2 regions of the Candidatus Pelagibacter sp. RS40 genome follow, and region 2 is predicted to be linked to the other one. Evidence: riboswitches for the same ligand, from Rfam matches in the RefSeq annotation. Region 2 holds a riboswitch; the other holds the start of a gene.

Region 1 (11,252 bases), 480 kb from region 2:
AATAATCTGAATATAATTCATATCCAGATTGTTTTATTTTATCAGCAAAATTTTTTGCTAATTGTGAAACTCTCTCAGAAATTTCTTTTATTCCATCTGGTCCATGATAAATTGCATAAGCTGCTGATACAATCGCTAGTAATGCTTGTGCCGTACAAATATTGCTTGTTGCTTTGTCTCTTCTGATGTGCTGTTCTCTAGTTTGTAGTGATAGCCTGTAAGCTTTATTCCCATGTCTATCAACTGAAACACCAACAATTCTACCAGGCATTGATCTTTTAAATTCATCTTTTGTTGCAAAAAAGGCTGCATGCGGTCCTCCATAACCCATTGGAATACCAAATCTTTGTGAGCTACCAACCGCTATATCTGCACCAAGTTCACCAGGAGTTTTTAGTTTGGCAAGTGCCAACAAATCACAAGCCAAGATCGCTTTACCATTTTTTTTATGAATTTTACTTATATGTTCACTTGGATCTTTAATGTCACCCAAAGTTCCTGGATATTGCAAAATTCCACAAACAACATCTTCTTTTAACTGATCTAAAACTTTATCCTCATTTCCAACAAGAACTTTAAGACCCATAGGTTCTGCTCTAGTTTGAACAACGTCGATTGTTTGTGGATGACAATTCTCTGAAATGAAAACTAAATTACTATCACTTTTATTAAGTCTATGACTTAAGCCCATGGCCTCGGCTGCTGCAGTTCCCTCGTCAAGTAAAGATGCATTTGCAATATCCATTCCTGTAAGGTCAACAACCATTTGTTGAAAGTTTAGTAGCATTTCTAATCTTCCTTGTGCTACTTCTGGCTGATAAGGCGTGTATGATGTATACCAGCCCGGATTTTCTAAAATATTTCTTAAAATTACATATGGTGTATAAGTCCCGTAATATCCCATACCAATAAAATTAGAGTAAATTTGATTTTTTTTTGAGATTACTTTTAATTTTCTAAGTGCTTCATATTCTGAATTTGAATCACCAATATTTAATTCACCTTTAAACTGTATTTTTTCTGGAACAGTACTATTTATAAGATCATCTAATGACTTAAAATTAAGATCTTTAAGCATTTTTTGTTGGTCATTATCTGAAGGACCAATATGTCTTCCTATAAAGTCTTTCTGTGAATTATGTAACATTAACTTGATGTCTCCTTTGCAAATTTTTCATACTCCTCTTTGTTCATTAAAGAATCTAATTCAGAGGCATCTTTTATTTTTAATTTAAAAAACCATGCAGCACCCTCGGGATCTTCATTAATTTTTGCAGGGTCATCTACTATAGTTTGGTTTATATCAACTACTTCTCCACTGATAGGTGTGTAAACGTCACTTGCGGCTTTTGTAGACTCTACAACGCCTGCAGTTCCATCTTTTTCAACATTTGTGCCTTTTTCTGGCAACTCAGCAAAAACTATATCACCTAACATTTCAGTTGCATGTTTTGTAATTCCAATAGTTGCAACCTCACCCTCCAGTGTAATCCATTCATGCTCTTTGGAAAATTTAACTTCAGACATTTTTTTCTCCTTTTACATAGTTTTTTTTATAAAATGGTAAATCACAAACATTGGCTGGAACTTTTTTTCCTCTTACTTCTAAAAAGATTTTTGTATTTGTTGGTGAGTAATTGTTTTCGACATACCCCATTGCAATTGAGCATTCAACACTTGGTCCAAATGTACCACTTGTAACTTTACCTATTTCTTTATCGTTCTGATCAAAAATTTTAGTATTTCCTCTTGCTATAACTCTTGTTTCAGGTTTGATACCAACTCTTAAAGTCTTTACTCCATTATCAATTTGTTTTTTAATAATATCTGAACCAGGGTAATCACTACCAACTCTTGATTTAGGTATTGCCCATTTCAAGTTTGCCTCAATCGGACTTGTTTTTTCGTCAAGATCATTACCATATAAGCATAATCCAGCCTCTAATCTTAGCGTATCTCTTGCACCAAGCCCTATAAGTTTAGCACCATGATTAATTAATTGATCTACAAATTTTACAACTTTTTTATTATCTAAAGAGATCTCAAAACCATCTTCACCAGTATAACCAGATCTTGTTATGTAAATATTTGAATTATCATATTCAAATTCCCCTCCATTCATAAATTTAAGATTAGTTATGTTTGAAACTACTTTTCCTAATACATCCTTTGCTTTTGGTCCTTGTAATGCAATCAAAGATAGGTTTTCATCTAAATTTAAATCATATTTGCCATTTAATTTTTTTTTTATTATTTCAAGATCTTGCTTTTTACATGCTGCGTTTAAAATAATTAAGTAACCATCTTTTAATTTTGTAATAATTAAATCGTCGTAAATTCCTCCCTTATCATTCATTAAAAAAGAATATTTACTTTGATTAGTCTTTAAATTTTTTAAATTAACTGGAAATATTTTTTCTAGATCATCTGTAAGATGATCTGAACCGTTTATAAATAGCTGTCCCATATGTGATACGTCAAATATACCGGCATTTTCTCTAGTAAATTTGTGTTCTTGGATTATTCCACTCTTATATTGTATGGGCATTTGGTAACCTGCAAACTCAACCATCTTTGCACCATGTTGGATATGTAATTTATATAAAGGTGTTTTTTTATTCATATTAACTCTTTAATCCCCTCTGTCTTGTTGCCTGAGAGTTTTGCTCCTTCGGCGAGAACTTAATCTCTTTCCAGAGTTAATACGTACGGTCCTTTTGCCTGAGAGATTATTGGGTATTTGCTCCTTCGGCGCTACATTGGGTAGTCTCTCCCGTAAGATCTTATAACATAATTTATTATAAAATATAAATATTTATGCAGATTTTTTTTTAAAAAATAAAGTTAAAAACTGTAATAGAACTGCGAATATAACCACGGACCCACCAATTAAAACTATAAAAGGAGGGTTTTCATTAACAAACATCCATGCCCAAAGAGGTCCTAAAACTGCCTCAGTAAGCATAATTATTCCAACAAATGCAGAAGGTGTGGATCTTGCACCAACTGTAATAAAAATAAATCCAAATCCTAATTGAAAAAAACCAGCTAAAAACCCTAAAAAAATATCATGGCTAGAAATTGCTATAGTTGGTGACATCAAGTATCCAATAATCATTGCAAAAATACCTGCTACAAGTTGAAGTGGGACCATGTCAACATTTGGATATTTTCTAACTACTAGAATTAAAATTGCAAATGAAATTGGCATTAGAAATGCAGCTATATTTCCAGACATTTCTCCAGGTGATAAAGAATTACCCACCATCATGATTATACCAGCTATTGCCAAAATGATTGAAGCTAAAGTGATTTTAGATATTTTTTCTTTTAAAAATAAATAACCAAATACAGCAAGAAATATCGTTTGTGTCTGAATTATAAAATTAGTGTTTGTTACAGTAGTATTGTACATTGCAAAAACATAACTTGCAAAGCCTACTGCCAGAATTAAACCACCAAATAAACCTGGAATACCAGATTTAATAAGTACGGTAAAAATTTTTTGTTTATAAGAAATTATTAAGAATAAAAATACAACAACTATAAAAAAAAGAGATCTCCAAAATAATATTTGCCATAAAGTTGATCCTTCAAATGACTTTACAATCATACCACCAAAACTAAGGCTACAGGCGCCTAAAAATACTAATAATGGACCTGGTATTTTTGAAATTATATTCACAAGATTTTTGAAATTATATTATTTGTTTCCATTTCATATAATTTAAAAATTGTTTCTGCATCTTTTAAATTCACTTCTTTAAACTTTATTTTCGATCCAGGTGTTAATTGTGAGAGTTTATCGAAATCAGCACTTATAACAGTGGCTATTTTTGGATACCCGCCTATCGTACCATGATCTGCAAGCATTATAATAGGATTACCATCAGCTGGGATTTGTATAACTCCTTTTACAAGCCCTTCAGATTTTATATTGGTATTAATAATATTGTCTAATCTCTCTCCCTCTAAACGCATTCCCATTCTATCTGTAAGTTTGGTCACACTATATTCCTTTTTAAAAAACTTAGCTTGGGACTCTTTAGAGAAATAATGAAAATTAGTTCCTTTTATAACTCTTATATTTTCAATTTTAGAATTAATGTAATCTAATTTTCTTCTTGATAATTCTTTTATATTTGAAACTTCAATCTTTTGATTATCTTGTAGTTTTTTACCTTTATTTGAACCAATATTAGCTTTTGTATTTATAGAGCAGCTTTTCCATTGATAATCTAAGTTTAGGTCAGCCCCAATTGCCAAATAACCATAAACAGATTTATTAGTTGAAATTAAATCAATTTCATCATGATCCTCTAATGTAATTGTTTCATAACATTTACCCTCAATTTCATTTTTATGTTTAAAAATTTTAAATTTTACGTCTCCTGAAACTGATATATTTAGGGGATCCCCGTGATACACTAATCTTGGTCCTTGATATGCAAATTCTATTATTGGATGGCTTGTAACGTTCTGAAGAATTTTGTTGGCTATAATATAATTTCTTTTGTCCATTACGCCACTTATTGGTATTCCAATATGATTTAGATTATTTCTACCTAAATCCTGAAAAGTTGTATTGATCCCTGCTCTTATGACTTTGAAAAAATTTTCACTCATAATATTTTTTGTATTTTTCCTTATTGATTTTAATAAAACTAACAGTATCACCTGGATTAATTAGATTTGGATTATCTTCGTTCAGTGAATCAAAAACATTCAAGGGTGTATTACCAATTATATTCCAACCACCTGGACTTTCAAAAGTATAAATATTGCAAAATTGTTCTGTTAAACCTATTGAACCTTTTGGAACTTTAACTCTTGGAGTTTCTAATCTTTTGGCATGCAAATTTTTATCAATATCTCCTAAGAAAGGCATACCTGCAATAAAACCTGTCATATAACAGAAATATTCTTTTGAAAAAAATGTATCTAAAATTTCATCAGTTGGTTTATTTAATTTTTTTTCAAGTTTTTTTAGATCCAATGCATATTCATCCTCGCAACATACTGGAATCTGTAATTTTTTTTTGGATATATTATGATTTTTTTTTATCTCTAAATTTTCAATTATTTTTTTAGTTTTTTCAAAATTCGTAATTGATAAATCAAAAGAAACTATTAGCTTGTTGTAAGACGGAGTTAAATTTGTAATTCCTTCAAACTTACTGTCTTTTAAACTTTGAAAGTAATTAATTACTTTTGAATTGATTTCTTTATTAACATCATTACCAAAATCACAATAAACTGCTGCGTCACCAAGATTTGATATATTTTTTATCATGCCATGTTATACTTTAAACTTTGTTGCTATGGAAATTAATATAAATTGTGATTTAGGTGAAAAATCCAAACATCATTCAAATAAACATGATCCTGATTTACTTGAGATAGTAAATTCTGCAAATATAGCCTGTGGATATCATGCTGGCGATGAAGAAACAATGAATGATGTTATAAAAGTATCTAAAAAAAATAATGTAAGTATTGGAGCCCACCCTTCCTTTAATGATCCAGAAAATTTTGGAAGAGAAAGAATGAACTTATCATCCAATGAAATAAGAAAATTAATATTAGATCAATATGAAATTTTACAAAAAATTGCATCTGATCATGGAGAATGTGTTACACATATAAAACCACATGGTGCATTAAATAATATGGCCTGTGAAGATTTGGATTTAGCAATCACTCTTGCAAAAGCTGTTCAAGAAATCGGTGATGATATTATTTATTTAGTTCCAACAGGTTCTAAAATGGAAATTGCTGCAAAAAAGTTAAATATTAACATTGCGTGTGAAATTTTTGCTGATCGAAACTATGAGGATGATGGAAACTTAGTTTCTAGAAAAAAATCTCATGCTCTTATTACCGACCCTGAAGAAGCTAAAAAACACGTATTAAACATGGTAAAAAATCAGTCACTTAATTGTCACAGTGGAAAGCAGATACCTTGTGAAATAGACTCTGTGTGCATACATGGAGATAATCTTAGTTCATTAGAAACAGCTAAGTTAATTAAAAAAAACTTGTTGGAGAATGGTCTTGAACTAAAAGCATTAAATAAAATGGGGAAATTTAAAAAATGAAAAAAACCTTTGTTATTCTTTTGTTAACTATGGGATTAACCTGTAATTCGTTTGCTGCAGGTTCGTCATCATCAAGTTCGGAGACTAAATCCAATTATGATAAAGCTGTAAAACTTATAAAAGCTGCAAAAAAGTATGAAATAGACGGAAAAGTTGATAAGGCAAAGAAAAGATATGAAAGAGCTTTAAAATTTTTAGTGAAGTCGAATAAGAGCAAACCAAATAAAGCCGATACTCTTAACTATTTAGGTTTTACAACTAGAAAATTGGGTGATTTTGAGAGCGGAGAGAAATATTACCTTCAAGGTTTAGCTATTGATCCAAAACATAAAGGTATTAACGAATATTTAGGTGAATTATATGTTGCAACAAATAGACATAACCTTGCTGTCGAAAGGCTTGAGGTTTTAAAAGGTTGTAGTTGTGAGGAATATGATCAACTTAAAGCTGTCATAGCTGGTGAAAAATCAAAGTATTAACAAATCTTTGAAAGATACTAAATTGAGCTTAATACGTAAAAAATTTTAGTTAGCATAATAATTAAAATTATTTATATAGTGTACCTTAATAGCCGAAAAAAAGTAAAAATTTTAAATTGATAGAACAATCCTTAATACTATTACAAATTATCTTTATTGATATAATTTTAGCAGCAGATAATGCAATTATAATTGGTTTAATTGCTGCAAACTTTGTTCCCAAAAACAGAAAAAAAATTATCTTTTGGGGTGTTGTAGGTGCGCTTGTTTTTAAAGTAGTTTTTGCAATATTTGCTACTTACCTATTTAAATTCTATTTCATCAAAATTTTAGGAGGGTTGCTTTTAATTTGGATTGTAAATGATTTAAGAAAAGATTTATTTGAAATTCAAAAAATTAAATCACCAAAAAAGAAATCAATGGAACCATCATTTATTAAAAGTATCTACAAGGTTCTATTTGCTGATATTACAATTAGCTTTGATAACGTTATTGGCGTAGTTGGAGCTTCAAAAGGTAACTTTGGATTTATGATATTCGGATTAGTTTTATCAGTAGTATTAACTGGTGCTTTAGCAACATACTTAGCAAATTATATTCAAAAACATTTATGGATTGCCTATATAGGTTTAGGTTTTATTTTACTGGTAGCCATTCAATTAATAATAGGTGGAATGGTTGATTTAGAGATAATAAATATAAATGAGGAATTTAAAAAATATTTTTAATAAGAATATTTTTTACTAGGATATTTTTTACTTTTAACTTCTTTTGTAAATTTGCTAATTCCTTCTCGGATATAACGTCTTAAATCAATATATTTTTTAACAAATTTTATTTTTGATTTAGTCAGTCCTAAAATATCATCAGTGACTAAAATTTGACCATCGCAATTATTAGATGATCCTATTCCAATTGTTGGAATTGTAACTTTTCTAGTAATCTCTTTTGATAAATCGCTCTTTACACATTCAAGAACTATTGCAAATGCTCCAGATTTTTCTAAAAGTTCAGCATCACTTAAGAGACGGTTTCTTTCACGTACAGACTTCCCTTTTGATTTAAATTTTCCTCTAACAGTTTGAGGAGTTATACCAAGGTGACCTAAAACAGGTATTTTGTTTTTAATTAAATGTTTAACTATTTCTTTAATTCTTAGCCCGCCTTCTAATTTTACTCCATCACATTTCGTTTCTTTCATCACTTTTTTGCAGTTTTTTAAGGCCTCAGCTTTATTTCTATAAGTATTATATGGCATATCTACAATCATTAGACTTTTAGATATTCCCAATCTAACACTTTTTGAATGTTCTATCATTTTTTCAAGTGTGACTTGTCTGGTAGACTTATAATTGTAAAGAACTGATCCAAGAGAATCTCCGACTAAAATAAGATCTGTAAATTTATCTACTTCTTCTGCAATATTTTTTGAATATGCTGTTAGACAAACAATTTTAGACTTGTTTTTTTTTTGTTTTATTTTTTTTACTTTATCGAACATTCAATTTCTTTAAATATAATAATTTAATAAAGTATTATGCACATATTGTGTCATTAATTAATACATTCTTATTATTCTAATTCAATGGTGCTAGGTGGTTTAGAAGTGACGTCATATACTACCCTATTAATTCCTCTAATATTATTTACTATCTGATTAGAAATGTTCTGTAAAAAAGATTTTTCAAATTTAAAAAAATCTGCGGTCATGCCATCTTCAGATGTTATAGCTCTTAATAAACATAAGTATTCATATGTTCGATTATCGCCCATAACACCAACAGTTTTTACAGGAAGCAAGGCGGCATAAGCCTGCCAAATTTTATGATAAAGATTATTTTTTTTCAATCCATCTATAAAAATATGATCAGCCTCTTTTAAAATTTTAATTTTTTCTTTTGTTATAGTTCCTGGCATTCTGATAGCTAAACCAGGTCCTGGAAAAGGATGTCTTGATATTATCTCTTTATTCAATCCAAGCTCTAGCCCTAATTTTCTAACCTCATCCTTAAATAAATATTTCAAAGGTTCCACTAATTTTAAATTCATTTTTTTTGGTAAACCTCCAACATTATGATGAGATTTAATTTTCGATGTTTGACTTCCAGTTACAGATTTACTCTCAATTAAGTCTGGGTATAAAGTTCCTTGTGCTAAAAACTGAACGTTTTTGATTTTTTTTGCATAATTTTCAAAAATTTTAATAAATAAATTACCAATTATTTTTCTTTTCTTTTCGGGGTCAGAAATATTTTTCAATTTATTTAAAAATTGTTTTTCTGCATTCACATAAACTAGATTAATTTTAAACCGTTTTTTAAATGTATGAACAACTTGCTTTTCCTCATCTTTTCTTAAAAGTCCTGTATTTACAAATATACAAGTTAATCGGTTACCAATTGCATTGGATAGTAATTTTGCAACAACACTGCTGTCTACACCACCTGAAAGGGCACAAATGACTTTTGAATTACCAACTTGAGTTTTAACTTGATCAATAAGCTTTAATTTCTGGTCTCTAGACGACCAATTTCTTTTAATTTTACAAATTTTAAATACAAAATTTCTTAAGATTATTTTTCCTCTATTTGTGTGAGTTACTTCTGGATGAAACTGAATACCAAATAGTTTTTTCTTGGTGTTTTCTACTATACATAGTTTTGCATTATTTGTTTTCCCTATTACTTTAAAATCTTTTGGTAATCTGGTCACCTCATCTGCATGGCTCATCCAGACATTATTTTCATTTTTTGTAAAAAAATCTTTTGTAAGAATGCTCTCTTTTACTTTTTTAACTTTTGCTAAACCAAATTCTCTTGATTTTGATTGTTTAACTTTGCCACCTAATTCTTTTGATATTATTTGGTGACCAAAACATATTCCAAGCACTGGAATATTAGAATTTAGTAAATTTTTATTAAATTTTACTTTTTTACTTTGATAAACATTCAAAGGCCCTCCAGATAATATAAGCCCACTAACATTTTTATCTATAAGTTTAATATTATTTGATTTATGATGACTGATAATTTCACAATAAACCCCAAGTTCTCTTACTTTTCTTGCTATTAATTGAGTAAACTGTGAACCAAAATCTATTATCAAGATTTTCTTAAGACTGTTCTCAAGAAGCATCTTTTTTTTCAAAATCTTTAAGTCTTGTATCTATAGAAGTTAATTTTTCACATAATGTATTGCAGATTTTCTTAAAATCTTTTTTTAAATCTTGAACCTTTGAAAAATTTGATCTTTCTAATTCTAGATCAATTAAAATATACATTGCCTCCTCATTTCTTGGATCTAATAATAAAGCAGTATTAATGTTTTTTTCTTCCTCTTTAGTATTTTTTTCTATTTTAAAAATTTTTCCTAAATAAAGATATGAATTTGAATGTTTAGGATTGTATACAATGCTTCTCTCAAACTGAAATTTTGATTCATCGTATTTTTCTTCATTAAACAATTTCTTACCTTTATCATAAAAATTATTTTCGCTTGCATTAGCTATTGGACTTAAACCAAGTATAAATATGCAAAAGATAAATATTTTTAATATCATTTTTTTAATTCATCTATATTATGTACCATACTTTCATAAAATCCAGCTTTGGTTATCTTTACAAATTTAGGTTTTTTTCTTAAATCTACAACTTTAGGTGAACCAAGGTATCCCATGGATGACTTTAACCCTCCTACTAATTGATAAATTATTTTATTTACTGATCCTTTATATTTTACAAATGCCTCAACTCCTTCAGCAACATATTTTGAAGTATCTTTTTGTTTAGTTTGAAAATATCTATCGGCTGATCCTTTATTCATTGCACCAATAGAACCCATTCCCCTAAAGCTTTTAAATAATTTTCCATTTCTTTTTATAATTTTACCTGGAGCTTGATCAGTTCCTGCAAATAAAGACCCTATCATAACAGCATCAGCGCCAGCCGCTAAAGCTTTAGCAATATCTCCTGAAAATTTTATTCCTCCGTCAGCTATCAAAGTACATTTACTTTTTCCCATTCCTTTTTTAACACTTAAAATAGCACTTAGTTGGGGGACACCAATTCCAGCAACCAATCTTGTTGTACAAATTGATCCCGGACCAATACCTACTTTAATAATATCTACACCTAATTTAATTAAGTATTTTGCAGCTTCTGCAGTTGCAACATTTCCAGCACATAAGCTAGTTTTTTTTGGTTTTAATTTTTTAATTTTTTTTATTATCTCTCCAACTTTTTTTGTGTGTGCATGTGCAGTATCAACAACTATTAAATCTAAATTTTCTTTTAAAATTTTTTGTGCTCTTAGATGTTCCCGAGGACTTGCTCCAACAGCTGCTCCTACAAGGCATTTTTTTGCTTTAACTTTTCTTATCTCTGAAATTTGTTGTTCGATGTTCAAATTTCTGTGTATTACTCCGATACCTCCAAGTTCAGCCATCGCTATTGCCATTTTAGATTCTGTAACTGTGTCCATGGCAGATGTTAATAAAGGTATCTTTAGAGATAAATTTTTTGATAGATTGGTAGATGTGTTGACCTCTGATGGTAGTACCTGTGAATAATTAGGTGCTAAGGTTACGTCATCAAATGTGAGTGCTTCTTTAATGATTTCCATGTCCTTGTATATACGATTCTTTGAAAATTTAAAGGTAGCTACCTTAAATTTTTAC
Region 2 (11,252 bases):
GATAATATTGAAAAAATATTTTCAAACGCTGGTATTTTGAAAAATAATAATTTTTATGATCCTGAAAACCTACATCTTGTTCATCATGTCAATCAAGCTTTAAAAGCTAATCACTTATTTCACAACGGGCGTGATTATATAGTCAAAGATGATCAAATTATTATAATTGATGAACAAACTGGAAGACAGCTTCCAGGTAGAAGATTTGGAGATGGGCTCCATCAAAGTTTAGAAGCAAAAGAAAAGTTAGTAGTTAATGCTGAAAATCAAACTTTGGCGTCTATAACCTACCAAAACTTTTTTAAACTTTATAAAAAAATATCTGGTTGTACTGGAACAGCTCAAACCGAGTCGGAGGAGTTTTTTGAAATCTATAATTTGCCAGTAGTATCAATACCTACAAATAAAGAAATGATTAGAAAAGATTGGAATGATCAAATTTTCAGAACTTTAAAAGAAAAGGACGATGCAATAATTGAGAAAATAATTGAATGCAATAAATCTGGCCAACCTTTGTTAGTATTTACTGCAAGTATAAATAAATCTGAGCACTATTCAGATTTGTTAAATAAAAAAGGGATTAAACACATTGTTTTAAATGCAAAAAATCATGAGAAAGAAGCAGAAATAATTGCCAATGCAGGCAAAATAAATTCAATAATTATAACTACAAGTATATCTGGAAGAGGGGTTGATATTAAACTTGGAGGTCAAGACGAAAGCGAAAAAGATAAGGTGAAAAAATTGGGAGGTTTATTCGTAATAGGAACTGAGAGAATGGAAAGTAGGAGAGTAGATAATCAAGCTAGAGGTAGATCAGGAAGGCAAGGTGATGAGGGCAATTCTATTTTCTTCGTAAGTTTAGAGGATGATTTAATGCGAATATTTGGATCAGAGTCTATGAATAATATTTTAGAAAAGCTTGGACTTAAAGATGGAGAAAGCATAGATCATCCATGGATAAATAAAGCTCTTGAAAGAGCTCAGCAAAAAGTTGAAGCGAGAAATTTTGATATAAGAAAAACCCTACTAAAATTTGACAATGTACTTAATGACCAAAGACAAGTCATATTTAGTCAAAGGAATAATGTTATGGAGAGCAAGGAAGCAAATGTATTTGCAGATGATTTTATAGATGAAAACTTAAATGAATTAAAAATCTTGAAATCTAAGAAATTAGCAAATCCCACTTCAGATGACTTTACAAAAAGCTTTAAGACTATTTTTGGAAAATCATTTGATGATGAGAAAGTAAAAGAAATTTCAAATGTAAAAGATGCAGAACTTGAAAAAATTGTAAAAGATAAATTTTCAGAAAAAAGAGATGAAAGAATTAGTCTTCTAGGAAAAAATGAAGCACTTGAAATTGAAAAACGAATATTCTTACAATTAATTGATCAAAATTGGAAATTGCATATTCAATATTTAGAACAATTGAGACAAGTTATAGGTCTGAGATCTTATGGTCAAAGAGATCCCCTAGTAGAGTATAAGAAAGAAGCTTTCATATTATTTGAGAATTTACTTAACAAATTAAAAACAGAATTAATTACTTTTTTGATAAATGTAAAAGTAATTGATAGCCAAGAACAAGATAATAATTTTTCACAAGAACAAAACAAAAAGTTTAACGAACTATCTACGAAAAAAATTGGAAGAAATGAGCCTTGTCCTTGCAACTCAGGTAAAAAATATAAGCATTGTTGTGGATCCTTATAAAATAAAAAATAAGGAGAATATAAAAATTAGGACTCCTATTGAAATATAGGTTAATTTAATATCACTTTTAAACTTAGAAATAATTCTATCAAATTTGCTTTCTTTCATTGTTAAATTTTCATTTAAACCTGTTTGAGTTGTAAATCCCTTATTCCTACCAATTGACAAAAATTTATTTTTTCTGTGGTTTAATATTTCATCTTTTTCCATAGAAAGAAAAAAATTTAAATTTTTATCTAAAGATAACCGAACATTGTCTAAAATTAAATCTCTATCCCTGTGAGCTCCACCAATTGGTTCTGGAATTATTTCGTCTATTATGTCTAAATTAAGCAAATCTTTGGATGAAAGTTTCATTGCTTTTGAAGCCTCTAAAGTTTTTTTTGGATCTCGCCAAAGGATTGTTGCACATCCTTCAGGAGAAATTACTGAGTAGATTGCATTTTGTAACATTAGCACCTTGTTAGATGATGCAAGAGCGATTGCGCCACCAGATCCGCCCTCGCCAATTATCACAGAAATAGTTGGCACGCTAAGTTCCATACAGCATTCAATGGATTTTGCTATTGCCTCAGCTTGACCTCTTTCCTCTGCTCCAACTCCTGGATATGCGCCAGGTGTATCTATAAATGAAATTATAGGAATTCTAAACTTATCTGCTAACTTCATTAATCTTATTGTTTTTCTATAACCCTCTGGTCGCATCATGCCGAAATTTCTCTCAATTCTAGTTTCTAAATTCTCACCTTTTTCTTGACCAATAATCAGCACTGACTTTCCATTAAACTTAGCAAATCCTGAGATGACAGATTTGTCTTCTCCATAATATCTATCACCAGAAAGAGGAACAAACTCCTCGAACAAATTATCAATGAAAAATTTAGCTTTGGGTCTGTCTTCGTGTCTTGCAACTAAAGCTGTTTGCCATGGATCTAAATTTGAGTAAATCTCACTTAACTTTTTATCAATCTCTTTTTGAACTTTTGAAATTTTAGACGTATCAACTTCAGACAATCCTTCTTGATTATATGGATCTTTTAATTGATCAAGTTCAGTCTCTAAATTTTTTACTTCTGTCTCAAAATTAAGGTAATTTTTCATTTAAAAGCTTTATTATATTTAAAAAAGGCAATAAAATGTCTTAAAATTTTGTTTTTATGGGAGAGACTATTATAGCGCCGAAGGAGCAACTTCCCCGGAAACTCTCAGGCAAAAGGACCATTTAAACATAATTATCTGGAAAGAGAAAATTTCTCACCGAAGGAGTAAAACTCTCAGGTTAATCAACAGATGGGGTTGAAATTTATTTAGTTTATGAAAGAAAAATTTATTAAAATTAATAATTTGTCTGTTGATAAAATACTTGCTGATTTTATAGATAATGAATTATTACTAGATACCAATATTAGTCCTAAAAAATTTTGGGATGGTTTTGATAAGGTGGTACATGAACTTGCTCCAAAAAATAGAGAGCTTTTAGAAATAAGAGAAACCATACAAAAAGAAATAGATCTTTGGCACAAAAAAAATAAATTTGAAGATTTTAATTTAGAAGACTACAAAAAATTTCTTAAGGATATTGATTATCTCAAGGAAGAAGGTTCAGAATTCAAAATCGAAACTAAAAATTTAGACACTGAAATTTCAAGTATAGCAGGACCTCAATTGGTTGTGCCGATAATGAATGCTAGATATAGTTTAAATGCAGCGAATGCGAGATGGATGAGCTTGTATGACAGTTTATATGGCACTGATGTAATTGAGTCAGAAGAGAGTGGAAGTGAAAAATATGACCCTCTAAGAGGTGAGCAAGTAATAAATTATGCTAGAGATTTTTTAAATAAACATTTTCCTATAAATGGTATTAGTTGGAGAGAAATCTCTGGATTTGAAGTTCATGATGGAAATTTAAAGATTAAAAAAGATAGAGATTTATTTGATTTAAAACAAAACGAAAAATTTACAGGTTTTAGAGGAGAAGCTTTAATGCCAACTGCCGTTATATTAAATAATAATAATTTACATTTAGAAATTATCATAAATCCAAAAGCGTTTAGCGCAGCACAAGATGCAGCCGGAATAAGTGATATTATAATAGAGTCAGCAATTTCGACTATATGCGATCATGAAGATAGTGTTGCCGCAGTTGATGCAGAAGATAAGGTTGCATGTTACAGAAATTGGTTAGGATTAATGAAGGGAGATTTAGTTTCAATTTTTGAAAAACAAGGAAAACAATTAAAAAGAAAACTAAATCCAGATAGAAGTTATATATCTAACTCAGGAAAAAAAATGAAACTTCATGGAAGAAGTTTGTTATTGGTTCGAAATGTTGGACACCTAATGACTAATCCGTCAATTATATTAAATGATGGATCTGAAGTTCCTGAAGGAATTTTGGATGCATTTATTACATCGGCAGCTTGCCTTCATGATTTAAAACGTAAAGGCAACTCTAGATCAGGTTCAATTTATATTGTTAAACCTAAAATGCATGGACCAGATGAAACAGCATTTACTGATATTATTTTTGGAAAAGTTGAGGAAGTTTTAGAATTAGATAAGAATACGATTAAATGTGGAATTATGGATGAGGAAAGAAGAACCTCTGCAAATTTAAAAGAGTGTATCAGAACTTTAAAACACAGAGTTTTTTTTATCAATACTGGATTTTTAGATCGTACAGGCGATGAAATGCATACCTCGATGGAAGCAGGTCCAATGATTAAAAAAGGAGATATGAAAAAGTCAAAATGGATTGAAGCCTATGAAAATAATAATGTAGATGTTGGCTTAAAATGTGGTTTTTCTGGTGTGGCTCAAATCGGTAAAGGAATGTGGGCAATGCCTGATAAAATGAAAGATATGATGGAGCAAAAAATTGGCCATTTAAATTCTGGTGCTAATTGTGCATGGGTGCCATCACCTACAGCTGCAGCATTACATGCTTTACATTATCATGAAATTGATATTTTTAAAAAACATGAAGAACTTAAATCAAGATCTCCAGCAAAATTAGACGGTCTTTTAGATATACCAATAGCTGATAGGCCAAATTGGTCTGTTGAGGAAATAGAAAATGAGATATCAAACTCGGCTCAAACAATCTTGGGTTACGTAGTGAGATGGGTAGATCAAGGTGTAGGTTGTTCTAAAGTTCCAGATATAAATAATGTAGGTTTAATGGAGGATAGAGCAACTTTAAGAATATCTTCACAACATATCGCAAATTGGTTACACCATGGATATTGCTCAAACAAGCAAGTACTTGAAATCATGAAGAAAATGGCTAAGGTAGTTGATGATCAAAACAAAAATGATCCAAATTATGAAAACATGTCACCAAAGTATTACAAATCAATTGCATTTAAAGCCGCTTGTGAACTTATCTTTCATGGTAAATCTCAACCATCCGGTTACACCGAACCACTTTTGCATTTAAACAGAATTATCAAGAAAAATTAAATTATTGTCCTAGGTTTTTGCGATTTTTAAACGCTGAAACAAGTGTTCCATCATCTAAATTTTCAATTTCACCACCAACAGGCAAACCTTGGGCAAGTTTAGAAATTTTTACATTAATATTTCTTAGGCTATCCTGTATGTAAAAGGCTGTTGTTTGACCCTCTACTGTAGCTGATGTTGCTAAAATTATTTCCTCAATATTATTTTTTTTTACTCTTTGAACTAATGAGTCTATTAACAGATCTTCTTTTCTTTGATTTATTGAATTATCAATAGTACCTCCTAATATGTGGAAGTATCCTTGAAAGATACTTGAACTTTCAATTGCCCATTGATCTGCAATATTTTCTACGACGCAAATTTTATTATAATTTTTATTTATATTTTCACAATTTTCACACTCTGATGTGCTTGATCTTAAAGCGCCACATGTTTTGCATCTAATTATATTTTTATAAACTTCGTTGAAAGATGAGGCCAAAGGTTTTAAAATCTCCTGTCTATTATTTATTAACTTGAGAATTATTCTCTTAGCTGATTTTGGACCAAGTCCAGGTAGTTTAGAAATTAGTTTGATAAGTGTTTCAATCTCAGAAATATTTTGCATTAATTTTTAAAGTGGCCATTTAAATCCAGGTATTCCAAATCCACCTGTTGCTTTTGATATCTCCTCGGAAGTTTTGGATTTCAACTGAGATTTAGCATTATTATGTGCAGCTGTAATTAGATCTTGAATTATACCCTTTTCTTCCTTTAAAATTTCGTCACCTATTTCAATGTTTGTCATTTCACCATCACCGTTAAGTGTAACTTTTATTGCATCTCCACCCGAGCTCCCTACTACCTCAATTTGTTTAATTTTTTCTTGGCTTTCCTTCATTTTCGCCTCAAGCTCTTTTGCTTTATCCAAAATCTTACTAAAATCAGTCATTACTCTCTTTATCTATTTTTTTTACATCAATCAATTCAGCATCAGGTAAAATTTCTAAAACTTTTTTATAAATATCACTTTTTTTAACTTGTTCAAAAATTTGTCTCTGGTTTATTTGGTCTTTTTCTTTCGTGGAAATTTCTCCTTTTTTTTGGGAAAGAGTTATTATCCACCTACTGCCTGTCCATTCAAAAAGTTTGTGTGATAATTCTTTAATAAAATCTTTATCTAGATTATCATTAAAAGAAATCTCCATTCTAAAATTCTCAAAGGATACAAGATTTACATTGGTTTCTAGTTCATATTTTAATTTCATTTCTTTTCTTTCATTACATAAATTAATTAACTCTCGAAAAGAGCTAATTTCAGTTTTTTTTTTATTCGTTTCCAATTTTGGATCTATTTTATCTTCTTGTGATACATTTTTAATCTGATTTACTGTTTCGACTGTTTTGTCTATTTTTACAGTTTCTTTCTCAATTGAGGAAATTAATGATTCATTGTTTATATCTTCTTTAATTTTGTAGCCTTTCAGATAAATTAATCTTACTAAAAACATCTCAACAGATAAGTTTGGATTAGAGACAATTTCTAATTCATCGATAGTTTTGATTGTAAATTGCCAAAATAAAATTATTTCTTGTGGATCTGTTTTTTCAGCTATCTCTAAAATTTTTTTAAATTCACCATCATTAAGATTAAAAATCTTACCCTCAAGCCTTATAGAATTTATATTTTTTATGTAATAAAGTACTTCAAGAAAGTCATTTAAAAATGATTTTGGTTCAATCCCTGCATCAAATAATTTTCTGTAATTTTTAATCACATTTTTTTCATCACCTTTCAATAAATACTCAATTAATTCTATTAAGAAGCTTTTATCAAAATACCCATAAATTTTCTGAGCATTTTCAAGAGTAAATTCACTACCATTAATATTACTCATTAGTCCACGATCTAACAGTGAAAGAGAGTCTCTAACAGAACCTTCAGAAATTTTTACAATAAGTTTTAATGCTTCGTCTGAAATTAGACCTTTTTCTTTTTTTGCTACATCTTTTAAAAAATCAAATAATTGATCAGACTTTATTCTCGACAAATCATATCTCTGACATCTTGAAACTACAGTCACTGGTATTTTTTTTATCTCAGTTGTGGCAAAAATAAATTTCAAGTAATTTGGTGGTTCTTCAAGTGTTTTCAACAAAGCATTAAAAGCCTGTTTGCTAAGCATGTGAACTTCGTCAATTATGAATATTTTATATTGTGCAGATGTTGGACCGTATCTAGAAAATTCGATTAAATCTCTTACATCATCTACACCTGTTTTACTTGCTGCATCCATTTCTAAAACATCAATATGATTAGAATTGATTATCGAGCTACAATTTTCGCAAAATTTTTCCTTACAAAGATTGTCTATCCCATTTTTACAATTAAGTGCTTTAGCTATGATCCTTGCGATAGTAGTTTTACCTACTCCCCTAATGCCAGTAAAAAGATAAGCATTTGGTGTTTTTTTAGATTTAATTCCATTCAAAATTGTTTCAATTACAACTTCTTGTCCGATTAAATCTTCGGGTACCTGAGGTCTATATTTTAAAGCTAATACTTTTGAATTATTTGTCATTAATAAAAGGAGACCAACCAACCTGGAAAATACTCATTACCCTTGCTCTTTTTCAAGCCTGGGGGAGTTCATGGTAACTCCACCTGATTGGCCCCCAAAACTATTATACCAATAATTTTTTCTATTCTACAATAAAGTTAAAGCTTATTTTTTTCTAATTTTATCAGCCTTATAAACACCTAGAACGTGCATATCTTCACAATGTAAACCTAATTCTTTTAATGAGTTTTTAATTTTATCCTCTTCAATATGACCCTCAATATCGCATAGAAAAAAAAAGGAGGAAAAAGAATTCTTTTCAGGAAAACTTTGTAATTTTGTTAAATTTACTCCATTTAATGCAAAACCTGATAGTGCAGAGTACAACGCAGCAGGTTTACTTTTAAGTTTAAATAAAAACGATGTTAAAAAATCTCCTTTATTAAATTCTGGTTGATAAATATCTCTTCCCATTAATAAAAATCTTGTTACATTATTTTCATCATCTTGAATATTTTTTTGTAAGACTTCTAAATTATAAATTTCAGCACTCAGTAGTGAGGCAATCGCAGATTTAGTTTTATCTTTATTCTCTGAAATATACTTAGCAGATCCAGCAGTATCAGCTCGTACATTTTCATTTAAATTATATTTTCTAATAAAGTTCGAGGATTGACTCAATGCTTGAGCATGTGAATATACATTTTTAATTTCATTTATTTTAGAGCCTTTTATTCCAAGTAAATTGTGTTTTATTGGAAAAAAGTGTTCCTCATAGATATTTAACCTATATTTGAAAATCAAATACTCAACACCTATATTTCCTGTTGTTTTATTTGACTCTGGTATAATTGCTTTAATTTCACTATTCTCACTCGATTTTTCAAAGCATTCATCAAATGTTTTGCAAGAAATAGTTTCACAATCTGGATACATTTTTTTTGCACAGCTTTCGCTGTAACTTCCAGGTATTCCTTGATAAGCAATTTTCATATTTTATTTCTTATATTCCATTAAATTTTTTAATTCTACATAATCCTTTTTTGTATCAACTCCGATTGGTATTGTTTTTGCATAAGCAACATCAATATTTATGCCATTCTCTAAAGCTCTTAATTGTTCAAGTTTCTTAACTTTTTCATTCTCAGTTTGATTTAATTTTACAAATTTTTTGAGAATAGACTTTTTGTAAATATAAATACCTATGTGTTGGTATATATAATTATTTTTTTTAGCATCAATAATTCTCTCAAACTTGACTGCTTTTGAAATACTTTTTTTTTGCAAATTTTCTTGGGTCACAACTTTAACTATGTTTGAGTTGCTATATTTTTCTTGCTCAGATGTATCTATTTTACATGCTAGTGTTGCTAGATCTGAATTATTATTTACTGTTTGAAAATTTAAATTTTTAATATCAGATATATCAATTAGCGGCTCATCTCCTTGCAAATTAATTATGTAATCAACTTCATTTTCTAATTTAATTTTCTCGAGAGCCTCTGCAATTCTATCCGTACCAGTATTATGTTTTTTGCTTGTAACTATTGATTTTCCTCCATTTTTTTGAACTTCACTTATGATTTCGTCATCACAAGTAGTTACAAAAACATCTCCAATTCCACACTCAATTGCCTTTTCATAAACATGCATAATGATGGATTTATTATTAATTTTTAGAAGAGGCTTGTTTGGTAGTCTTGTAGCTCCGAGCCTAGAAGGAATTAAAATTATACTTTTTGCCATAAATTCTAAGTATTATGCGTCTTTCAGACGCAAAATTAAAAATTAAATTTAGTATTTTTTAAGTTTATCATGTTATACGACCATATTAATTAAAAATCATGGACTCATTTGAAGTAAATAAAATTATTGCTGCAGTGCTGCTTGTGGCTCTATTAGTTATCGGTATAGGTAAAATAGCTGACTTAGTATTCTTTATAGAAAAGCCTGAGAAAGCTGGTTACAAAGTTGAATTACCTGATACGGAAAATAGTTCTCAAAGTGTGAAAGCTGCCGAGGTTGAAGAAGTTGATATTTCAGCTCTTTTAGCACTTGGTACAGTTGAACATGGAGAAAAGGTTTTTAAAAAATGTACTGCTTGTCATGTAGTAAATAAAGGTGGTGCAAATAAAATTGGACCAGTGCTTTATGGTGTATTAGGAAGACAAGTTGCGGCGATCAGTGATTATAAATATTCAAAAGCAATGGCGAGTTATGATAAAAATTGGACTTTTGAAGAGATGAATGGTTATTTAAGAAAACCTCAATCTTACATAAAAGGTACTAAAATGGCATTTGCGGGTTTAAGAAAAGAAAAAGATAGAGCATCTGTTATACTTTACTTAAATCAAAATTCAGATAATCCACTTCCTTTACCTTAATTTACCAAAACAATACAACAAAATACTTTTTTGAACATGAACTCTATTCGATGCTTGTTGCCAGACATGAGATTTTTTTCCTAAGAATACTTCATTTGTAACTTCATTTCCTCTAGGTAAACAGTGAAGAAAAATTACATTTTTTTTTGCGCTATTTAATAATTTTTCGTCTATTTTAAATTTTTTAAATTCTCTAATTTTTTGCTTTATATTCACTCGATCGTTCAGAGAAATCACTTTATCTGAAAAAATTACATCAGCATTTTTTACTGCTTTTTTTGGGTCATGATAAATATTAATATTCCTTTTGTTCTTCTTAACCCAATCCATAACAAACTTTTTAGGTTTATAATTTTTTGGACATCCAACATTTAATTGAAAAGAAAATTTCACACTTGCGGCAATCAAGCTATTTAGAACATTATTGCAATCGCCAATCCAAGATATGTTAAGTTTTGAAATTGGTTTTTTTTTTAGTTCTTCAACTGTAAAAACATCTGATAGGATTTGTGTAGGATGAGATGATGGACTCAAGCCGTTAATTACTGGAATATTTGAGTATTTACAAAATTCTTGTATTTTATTATCACTATCAGTTCTAAGCATAAAGCCATCACCATAAGTAGATAATATTTTAGCTGTGTCTGCAAGGCTCTCTCCGCCTTTGCCCAAATGAATTTCTTTAGATTTTAGAGTTAATGTGCCACCACCTAATTGTTTTATAGCAAGATAAAAACTTAGTCTCGTTCTAGAACTAGGTTTTTCAAACATTTGTATTAATAATTTTCCACTAAGTGGTTTATCTTTATCAATATCAAGTGTATTTGAATTTTTTCTTCTATTTTTTCTTTTTTTTGCCTCATCTAAGATTTTTCGTAGGTCTTTTGATGGTATATCTTTTATATTTATAAAATGTTTCATATTTTATAATTTTTACAAACTTTTCTTATTATTTTTAAAGCAAAGTTGATCTCTGATTTTTTTACATTAAGTGGAGGCAATATTCTTATTACATTTTCTGCTGCGCGTATTGTAAGTAATCTATTTTCCATTAATAGCTGGATAAATTTTGTCTGATCAAAATTTAATTGTAAACCTATTAATAAACCTTTTCCTCTTACTTCTTTAATAATTTTAGGAAATT

The links. A riboswitch is a leader RNA that binds a small molecule or an ion and turns the genes downstream of it on or off. The one in region 2 is predicted to bind glycine.
Region 1: it holds a riboswitch for glycine, as region 2 does, so the genes downstream of both, gcvT (glycine cleavage system aminomethyltransferase GcvT) here and B8063_RS04105 (malate synthase G) in region 2, are expected to answer to the same signal.

The regions. Positions count from the first base shown of each region.
Region 1 is NZ_CP020778.1:274,248-285,499, forward strand. Features, by position in the region: gene gcvP (aminomethyl-transferring glycine dehydrogenase) at 1-1,147, opposite strand, end outside; gene gcvH (glycine cleavage system protein GcvH) at 1,147-1,527, opposite strand; gene gcvT (glycine cleavage system aminomethyltransferase GcvT) at 1,520-2,623, opposite strand; glycine riboswitch at 2,700-2,786, opposite strand; gene B8063_RS01525 (DMT family transporter) at 2,816-3,685, opposite strand; gene B8063_RS01530 (5-oxoprolinase subunit C family protein) at 3,682-4,626, opposite strand; gene B8063_RS01535 (5-oxoprolinase subunit B family protein) at 4,619-5,293, opposite strand; gene B8063_RS01540 (5-oxoprolinase subunit PxpA) at 5,322-6,098, shown strand; gene B8063_RS01545 (tetratricopeptide repeat protein) at 6,095-6,577, shown strand; gene B8063_RS01550 (YjbE family putative metal transport protein) at 6,694-7,305, shown strand; gene panB (3-methyl-2-oxobutanoate hydroxymethyltransferase) at 7,302-8,078, opposite strand; gene guaA (glutamine-hydrolyzing GMP synthase) at 8,150-9,712, opposite strand; gene B8063_RS01565 (tetratricopeptide repeat protein) at 9,702-10,136, opposite strand; gene guaB (IMP dehydrogenase) at 10,133-11,197, opposite strand; gene B8063_RS01575 (RlmE family RNA methyltransferase) at 11,236-11,252, opposite strand, start outside.
Region 2 is NZ_CP020778.1:757,316-768,567, reverse strand. Features, by position in the region: gene secA (preprotein translocase subunit SecA) at 1-1,719, shown strand, start outside; gene B8063_RS04110 (acetyl-CoA carboxylase carboxyltransferase subunit alpha) at 1,714-2,820, opposite strand; glycine riboswitch at 2,868-2,950, shown strand; gene B8063_RS04105 (malate synthase G) at 3,034-5,184, shown strand; gene recR (recombination mediator RecR) at 5,186-5,791, opposite strand; gene B8063_RS04095 (YbaB/EbfC family nucleoid-associated protein) at 5,798-6,115, opposite strand; gene dnaX (DNA polymerase III subunit gamma/tau) at 6,108-7,745, opposite strand; RNA gene ffs (signal recognition particle sRNA small type) at 7,746-7,844, opposite strand; gene B8063_RS04080 (prephenate dehydratase domain-containing protein) at 7,890-8,717, opposite strand; gene kdsB (3-deoxy-manno-octulosonate cytidylyltransferase) at 8,721-9,470, opposite strand; gene B8063_RS04070 (c-type cytochrome) at 9,569-10,108, shown strand; gene argF (ornithine carbamoyltransferase) at 10,100-11,029, opposite strand; gene B8063_RS04060 (aspartate aminotransferase family protein) at 11,026-11,252, opposite strand, start outside.